Regions from separate parts of the Burkholderia mayonis genome, predicted to be linked through region 2. Evidence: predicted binding sites of a transcription regulator. Region 2 holds the regulator's gene; the other holds the start of a gene.
What was found. The regulator HrcA, encoded in region 2, represses chaperone genes, less so after heat shock. The targets are predictions, from matches to a motif close to TTAGCACTCNNNNNNNNNGAGTGCTAA.
Positions count from the first base shown of each region.

Region 1 (3,724 bases), 1.5 Mb from region 2:
ATGGGCGCGTATCTGCCGGATCGTTTCTTCTGGGCCCGCAGCAATGAAGACGACGCGCCTCCGCCGACGCTGCCGCAGTCGGGCTCGCCCGTCCGGCGGTAAGCCGCTTCATTGCCGCCCGCACCAGCGCGATCGAGCTGCCCGCCAACGTTCCAGACGGATTCCAGTCGTCATCGCCGATTCGTCCGGAACGTTCAACTCAACAATAGCGGCGACTAGCAACACGACTTGCGTCGCGCAGCCGCCTGATGCCGATGACAGCGGCCAATGACGGCGGCCGATGCCGCGTTCGATCGCCGTTCGGCTTTCCTCGGCCCCAAACGAAAACACCCGCATTGCTGCGGGTGTTTTCGTTTGGGGGAACGCGCGTTGCCGCGCGTCCTTCGATGCAATCGGCGCTACGCCAATTACATGTCCATGCCCATGCCACCCATGCCGCCCGGCATGCCGCCCGGCATCGGAGCGTCTTCCTTCGGCAGTTCGGCAACGGCTGCGTCCGTCGTCAGCAGCAGGCCGGCGACCGACGCTGCGTTCTGCAGCGCGGTGCGCGTGACCTTGGTCGGGTCGACCACGCCGGCTTCCACCAGGTCGCCGTACTCGCCCGTTGCGGCGTTGTAGCCGTAGTTGCCCGAACCCGCAGCAACTGCCGCCACCACGACGCTTGCTTCTTCGCCGCCGTTCGTGACGATCTGACGCAGCGGCTCTTCCATCGCGCGCAGCACGATCTTGATACCGGCGTTCTGATCGGCGTTGATGCCCGTCAGGCCAGCGATCGCGGTGCGTGCGCGGATCAGCGCGACGCCGCCGCCTGCCACGATGCCTTCTTCAACGGCAGCGCGCGTAGCGTGCAGCGCATCTTCGACGCGCGCCTTCTTTTCCTTCATTTCGACTTCGGTCGCAGCACCGACCTTGATCACTGCCACACCGCCCGCCAGCTTGGCCACGCGCTCTTGCAGCTTCTCGCGGTCGTAGTCCGACGTCGCTTCTTCGATCTGCGCACGAACCTGCTTCACGCGCGCTTCGATGCTGACGGCTTCGCCTGCACCGTCGATGATCGTCGTGTTTTCCTTGCCCACTTCGATGCGCTTCGCCTGGCCCAGCTCGGCCAGCGTTGCCTTCTCGAGCGTCAGGCCCGTTTCTTCGGCGATCACCTGGCCGCCCGTCAGGATCGCGATGTCTTCCAGCATCGCCTTGCGACGATCGCCGAAGCCAGGCGCCTTGACCGCAACGGTCTTCAGGATGCCGCGGATGTTGTTCACGACCAGCGTGGCGAGCGCTTCGCCTTCGACGTCTTCGGCAATGATCAGCAACGGACGGCCAGCCTTCGCGACTTGCTCGAGCACCGGCAGCAGATCACGGATGTTCGACACCTTCTTGTCGTGCAGCAGCACGAACGGGTTGTCGAGGACGGCGACTTGCTTGTCCGGGTTGTTGATGAAGTACGGCGACAGGTAGCCGCGGTCGAATTGCATGCCTTCGACGACGTCCAGTTCGTCGGCAAGCGACTTGCCGTCTTCGACGGTGATCACGCCTTCCTTGCCGACCTTGTCCATCGCTTCGGCGATGCGATCGCCGATCGACGAGTCGCTGTTCGCCGAGATCGAGCCGACCTGTGCAATTTCTTTGTTCGTCGTGCAGGGCTTGCTGATCTTCTTCAGCTCTTCCACTGCGGCAGCCACGGCCTTGTCGATGCCGCGCTTCAGGTCCATCGGGTTCATGCCCGACGCGACGTACTTCATGCCTTCGCGCACGATCGATTGCGCGAGCACGGTTGCCGTCGTCGTGCCGTCGCCGGCGTTGTCGCTGGTCTTGGAAGCCACTTCCTTGACCATTTGCGCGCCCATGTTCTGGAGCTTGTCCTTCAGCTCGATTTCCTTCGCGACCGACACACCGTCCTTCGTGACCGTCGGGCCGCCGAAGCTGCGTTCAAGCACCACGTTGCGGCCCTTCGGACCCAGCGTGACCTTCACTGCGTTGGCGAGAATGTTCACGCCTTCGACCATCTTCGCGCGTGCGGAATCGCCGAATACGACGTCTTTAGCTGCCATCTTCTAACTCCTTGAAATCTTTGAGAATGTGATCCGTTGGCGAACGCTTACTGAGCGTTGACCACGGCCATGATGTCTTCTTCGCGCATCACGAGCAGTTCCTGGCCGTCGACCTTGACGGTTTGGCCAGCGTATTTGCCGAACAGAACACGATCGCCGACCTTCACGTCGAGGGCGATCGGAGCGCCCTTGTCATCGCGCTTGCCCGGGCCGATGGCCAGAACTTCGCCTTGATCCGGCTTCTCAGCGGCTGCGTCGGGAATGACGATGCCCGAGGCGGTCTTGGTTTCCTGATCCAGGCGCTTGACGATCACGCGATCATGCAACGGACGAAGGTTCATATTCACTCCTCTCTTGATTGAGACTGAAGAACGCTGAGGGAAACTGCCGGACAGCTCGCCGACCGGCAGGAATTGTTAGCACTCTCGTGCAGCGAGTGCTAATTATATGGACGGGTTTTGACAAATTCAAGAAGAGGAATCGCCAGCGATTCAGCAAAATTTCGGCGCGGCGAAATCCGGGGGAAACGCGGCCGGGATGCGTTGTCGGATTGCGCAACAATCTCAATCGAAACAATCGCTTGAGGCGGAATCGGCCGATGCGGCGGAATGCGGCGCGAGCCGCCGCGCGCATTGTCGGAGCGGATCTGAGGCGGGGTTGCCTCGTTGACTCGATCGGCGGCGAAGGTACGATCATCGCATACATATTCCTTACATCCAAGCCAATCCGCCTGCCCGCCCGCGGTCCCACGGATGCCGGCGCACCGCCGCCCTCGCCTAGCCCGTGGCTCGGACGACAAGTCCGGCACCGGAACGACAAGGCGACATGACGTCGCCGCCATGCCGCCCTGGTTCGACTTCCGGCCAATTTTCCGGCGAGACATCATGTATGGACCTGCCGCACCTCAAGGTACGCGGATTAAGCTTGAGGTCGGTTACACCTCGGCTCAGAGCCGCATTGAGGGGGCAGGTCCATACATGATGTCTAGTGACTAGAGTAGGCGCGTCCCGTAGCATCGTCGGGACGCGCCGCGCCGCATTACTTCGGCAGCGCGCCGGCGAGCGTCGCAACCGCCGATGTGACCGGAGCGAGCGGGTTCGACGCCGGAGCAGCCGACTTCGACGACGAGACCGTCAGGTCCGGCAGCGACGCCACCACTGCACCGGCCGACGAGCCTACCGAGTTGACAACCGTGCTCGCGACGACAGCGCCCGTCGACAGCAACGAACCGGTTGCGGCCGCCGTGCTGCCGAACGCGTTGCTGCCCAACGTCAACATCTTCCCGGCCGAGGTCGCGCCCGAACCCATCAGCGCGGAGCCGACGCTTCCGAGCTGCGAGCCCGCTGCGACGCCGGTGCCGGCCGCCCCCGTCAGCATACCTGCGACGCTGCCGATCGTGCCGCCGACGGCTGCAGCCGGATTGCTGCCCGCGACGGTCGCAATCGTACCTGCCGCAGTGTTCGCTGCGCTCGTCAGCGCGCCAGCCGGATTGCTGACGGGCAACGCGCCCACGAGACCGCTGACCGCGCCCGTTACCGGATTGCCGTTCGCCACGCGCACGAGCGCGCCTGCGATGTTGTTCACGGCACCCGTCAATGCGCCCGTGGGGTTGGCGACAGGCAGCGCGTTCGTCAGGCCGCTCACGACGCTCGTGATCGGCGCGATCGGATTGCCGC
Region 1 covers NZ_CP013386.1:3,094,741-3,098,464, forward strand. The annotation lists gene WS70_RS14910 (hydroxymethylpyrimidine/phosphomethylpyrimidine kinase) at 1-102, shown strand, start outside; gene groL (chaperonin GroEL) at 408-2,048, opposite strand; gene groES (co-chaperone GroES) at 2,096-2,389, opposite strand; gene WS70_RS14925 (beta strand repeat-containing protein) at 3,087-3,724, opposite strand, start outside.
Region 1: a site for HrcA is predicted at 2,465-2,491, ahead of groES (co-chaperone GroES). Genes of this name have one in related genera too.

Region 2 (3,724 bases):
TGTATACCCTGACCCGACAACGCCCGACACCGGACCAGAGGCCCTTTCACCCGTCTTCTCGAGGGGGAGTACCGTGAAACTGACCTTCGCTATTTCGGCAGTCGCGCTGGTACTCATCGCCGGCACGACGACCATCTGCCTATCGGGCGCCGTCACCGAACGCACGACGGAATACGGCAGCGCGCGCGCGACGTTCGATCAGCTATTCAGCTCCCATTCGAAAATCTGTCGATGACCCGGCGGTCCCGCTTCGTCGGCCGCCCTTGCAGCTCGGCCGCCGGCTCGCGGAAACGCCGGCGCCGGTCGAGTTCCGCGAGCCGCTTCTCCCGCCCCGCTTCCGTCTCCGCATAGAGCGTCTGCGCGACGCTCGCCGGTCCGCGCACGTCGCATACGCCGACCACGTCGACCTGCCAGACGACGCTCTCGATCGTCACGTCGACCCGATCGCCGACGCGCACTTCCTTCGCCGGCTTGACGATCGCGCCGCCGATCTTCACGCGCCCTTTTTCGACCGCGTCGGCCGCGAGCGAACGGGTCTTGAAGAAGCGCGCGGCCCAGAGCCACTTGTCGATGCGCAGCCGCGCACCGGGTTCAGTCGATATCTTGTAGTTCATCGCAGTCAGCTCACGACCTCCGGCGCCGCCGCGACGCGCACCGGCCAGCCTTGCAGGTTTTCGGCGGCGATCTCGCCGAGCGCCGCGATCCAAGCGGGCGACGCGTTCAGGCACGGAATCCGGTGAAATTCCTTGCCGCCGCCGTGCAGGAACTCGTCGCGCACCTCGATCCCAATCTCCTCGACCGTCTCGAGGCAGTCGGCGGTGAAGCCCGGGCAGAACACGTCCGCGCGGCACACGCCCGCCGTGCCCAGTTCCTTGAGCGTCGGCGCCGTATAAGGCTGCAGCCATTCGGCCTTGCCGAAGCGCGACTGGAACGTGACACGGCACTCGAACGTCGTCAGGCCGAGCGCGGACATCAGCAACGCGGCCGTCTGCTGGCATTGCTCGTGGTATGGATCGCCGAGATCGAGCGTGCGCTTCGGCACGCCGTGAAAGCTCAGCACGAGCTTGTCGCCCGAATCGAATGCCGGCCTGCCGTGCGCCGCCCAATACTGGCGGACCTGCTCGGCAAGCGCGTGGATGTAAGCGGGGTGGTCCGCGTAGTGACGCACCGTACGCACCTCCGGCTGGTTGCGCATCCGGCCGAGCGCGGCGAACGCGGCGTCGAACGCAGTGGCTGTCGTCGACGCCGAATATTGCGGATACATCGGCAGCAACAGCACCCGCTCGGCGCCCGCGCGCTTCAACTGCGAGAGCACGTCGGCGATGCTCGGCGTCCCGTAGCGCATCGCGAAATCGACGATCACCCGGTAGCCGTTCGCCGCGAAGAGCGGCCGCAAGCACTCGGCCTGGCGCTCCGTATGGACGCGCAGCGGCGAGCCCTCGGACATCCAGACGGCCGCGTACTTCTTCGCGGACGCGCGGCCGCGCAGCGGCAGGATCATCGTGCGCAGGATCACCTGCCAGACGACCTGCGGGATCTCGACGACGCGCGGGTCGGACAGGAACTGCGCAAGATAGCGGCGCACCGCGCGCGGCGTCGGCTCGTCGGGCGTGCCCAGGTTGACGAGCAGCACGGCGACGCGGTGAGCGGCCGACGCATGCGACGGCGGTTCGAGGTCAAAACGCATGGAAAGATCGTGCCGGAGCACCGAATCGAACGACACTCATTATAGCGGGGCGGCCCGGGCCCACCAGTCGGCCGTCCGGCCGATTGCGCGGCGAGCGGCGGGGCAGCACGATGCGGTGACGGACTCGATCGAGGGAAAACGGCGCAGGACGCCGCAAAAGTGTGATGAAACGGCGATGAAGCGCGTGCGGAACCGGTTACTGCTGGCTGAGCGTCAGCGACAGGAGGCGCGCGGTGATGTCGACGATCGGAATCACGCGGTTGTAGGCCATCCGCGTCGGCCCGATCACGCCGAGCGTGCCGACGATCTTGCCGTTGACCTCGTACGGGGCCGTCACGACGCTCATTTCGTCGATCGGCACGAGCGTCGATTCGCCGCCGATGAAGATCTGCACGCCCTGCGCGTGGCTCGACACGTCGAGCAGTTGCAGGAGACTCGTCTTCTGGTCGAACACGTCGAACAGCTTGCGCAGCCGCGCCATGTCGGACGAAAGATCCGCCACTTCGAGCAGGTTGCGCTCGCCGGAGATCAGCACGGTGTCCTCGTCGTCGGCCTCCTCGGTGCTCGCCGTGACGGCCGCGTGCATCAGCGCCGTCATGTCGCCGCGCAGCTCGTCGATCTCCTCGCGCAGCCGGCGGCGCACCTCGTCGAACGACAGGCCGGCGAAGTGCGCGTTGATGTAGTTCGACGCCTCGGTGAGCTGCGCGGGCGTGTAGTCGCGCTGCGTCGCGATCATGCGGTTCTGCACATCGCCTTCGGGCGTCACGATGATGAGGAGGATCCGCTTGTCCGACAGGCGCAGGAACTCGATCTGCTTGAACACGTGGCTGCGGCGCGGCGTCAGCACGACGCCCGCGAACTGCGACAGGTTCGACAGCACGCTCGCCGCGGCCGCGACGACCTTCTGCTGCGGGTCGCCCGCCTGCAGCGTGGTCTGCACGAGCCGCGTGACGGCGGCGGCGTCGATCGGCGACTCGACCGTCAGCATCGTGTCGACGAAGAGGCGGTAGCCGCGCGGCGTCGGCACGCGCCCCGCCGACGTGTGCGGGCTCGACACGAGGCCGAGCTCCTCCAGGTCGGACATCACGTTGCGGATCGTCGCCGGGCTCAGCTCGAGCCCCGAATAACGAGACAACGTGCGCGATCCGACCGGCTGACCGTCGGCGATATACCGCTCGATCAGCGTCTTGAGGAGGGTTCGTGCGCGTGGATCTAACATGACGGAAAATTTTAGCGCAACCGGGCGGCGCCCGCGAGCGTCCCGCGCGCATCGTCCGTTCCCCACCCGTTTTGCCGCCCCCGGGCCGGCGGGCGGTTCTTTTCGTCATCGAGCTATGGTGTAATGCCGGCATGAAAATCGGCCACCAATTCCATACCGTCGCGCTCGTCGGGCGCAGCAACACGCCTGGCATCGCCGAGCCGCTGACGTCGCTCGCCGCGTGCATCGCGAAGCGCGGCTTCGAAGTCGTGTTCGAGGCCGACACCGCGCAGGCGATCGGCAGCACGGGCTACCCGGCGCTCACGCCCGCCGAGATCGGCGCGCGCGCCGATCTCGCGGTCGTGCTGGGCGGCGACGGTACGATGCTCGGCATCGGCCGCCAGCTCGCGCCGTACAAGACGCCGCTCATCGGCATCAACCACGGCCGGCTCGGCTTCATCACCGACATCCCGGCGTCCGACATGCAGGACGTCGTGCCGATGATGCTCGCGGGCAGCTTCGAGCGTGAGGAGCGCACGCTGCTCGAGTCCCGCATCGTGCGCGACGGCGAGCCGATCTACCACGCGCTCGCGTTCAACGACGTCGTCGTGAACCGCAGCGGCTTTTCCGGGATGGCCGAGCTGCGCGTATCGGTCGATGGCCGCTTCATGTACAACCAGCGCTCGGACGGCCTCATCGTCGCGACGCCGACGGGCTCGACCGCGTACGCGCTGTCGTCGTCGGGGCCGATCCTGCATCCGCAGCTACAGGGATTCGTGCTCGTGCCGATCGCGCCGCACGCGCTGTCGAACCGGCCGATCGTGCTGCCGGACGATTCG
Region 2 covers NZ_CP013386.1:775,566-779,289, reverse strand. The annotation lists gene WS70_RS32295 (hypothetical protein) at 74-235, shown strand; gene WS70_RS03955 (RNA-binding S4 domain-containing protein) at 207-614, opposite strand; gene hemH (ferrochelatase) at 620-1,687, opposite strand; gene hrcA (heat-inducible transcriptional repressor HrcA) at 1,884-2,906, opposite strand; gene WS70_RS03940 (NAD kinase) at 3,038-3,724, shown strand, end outside.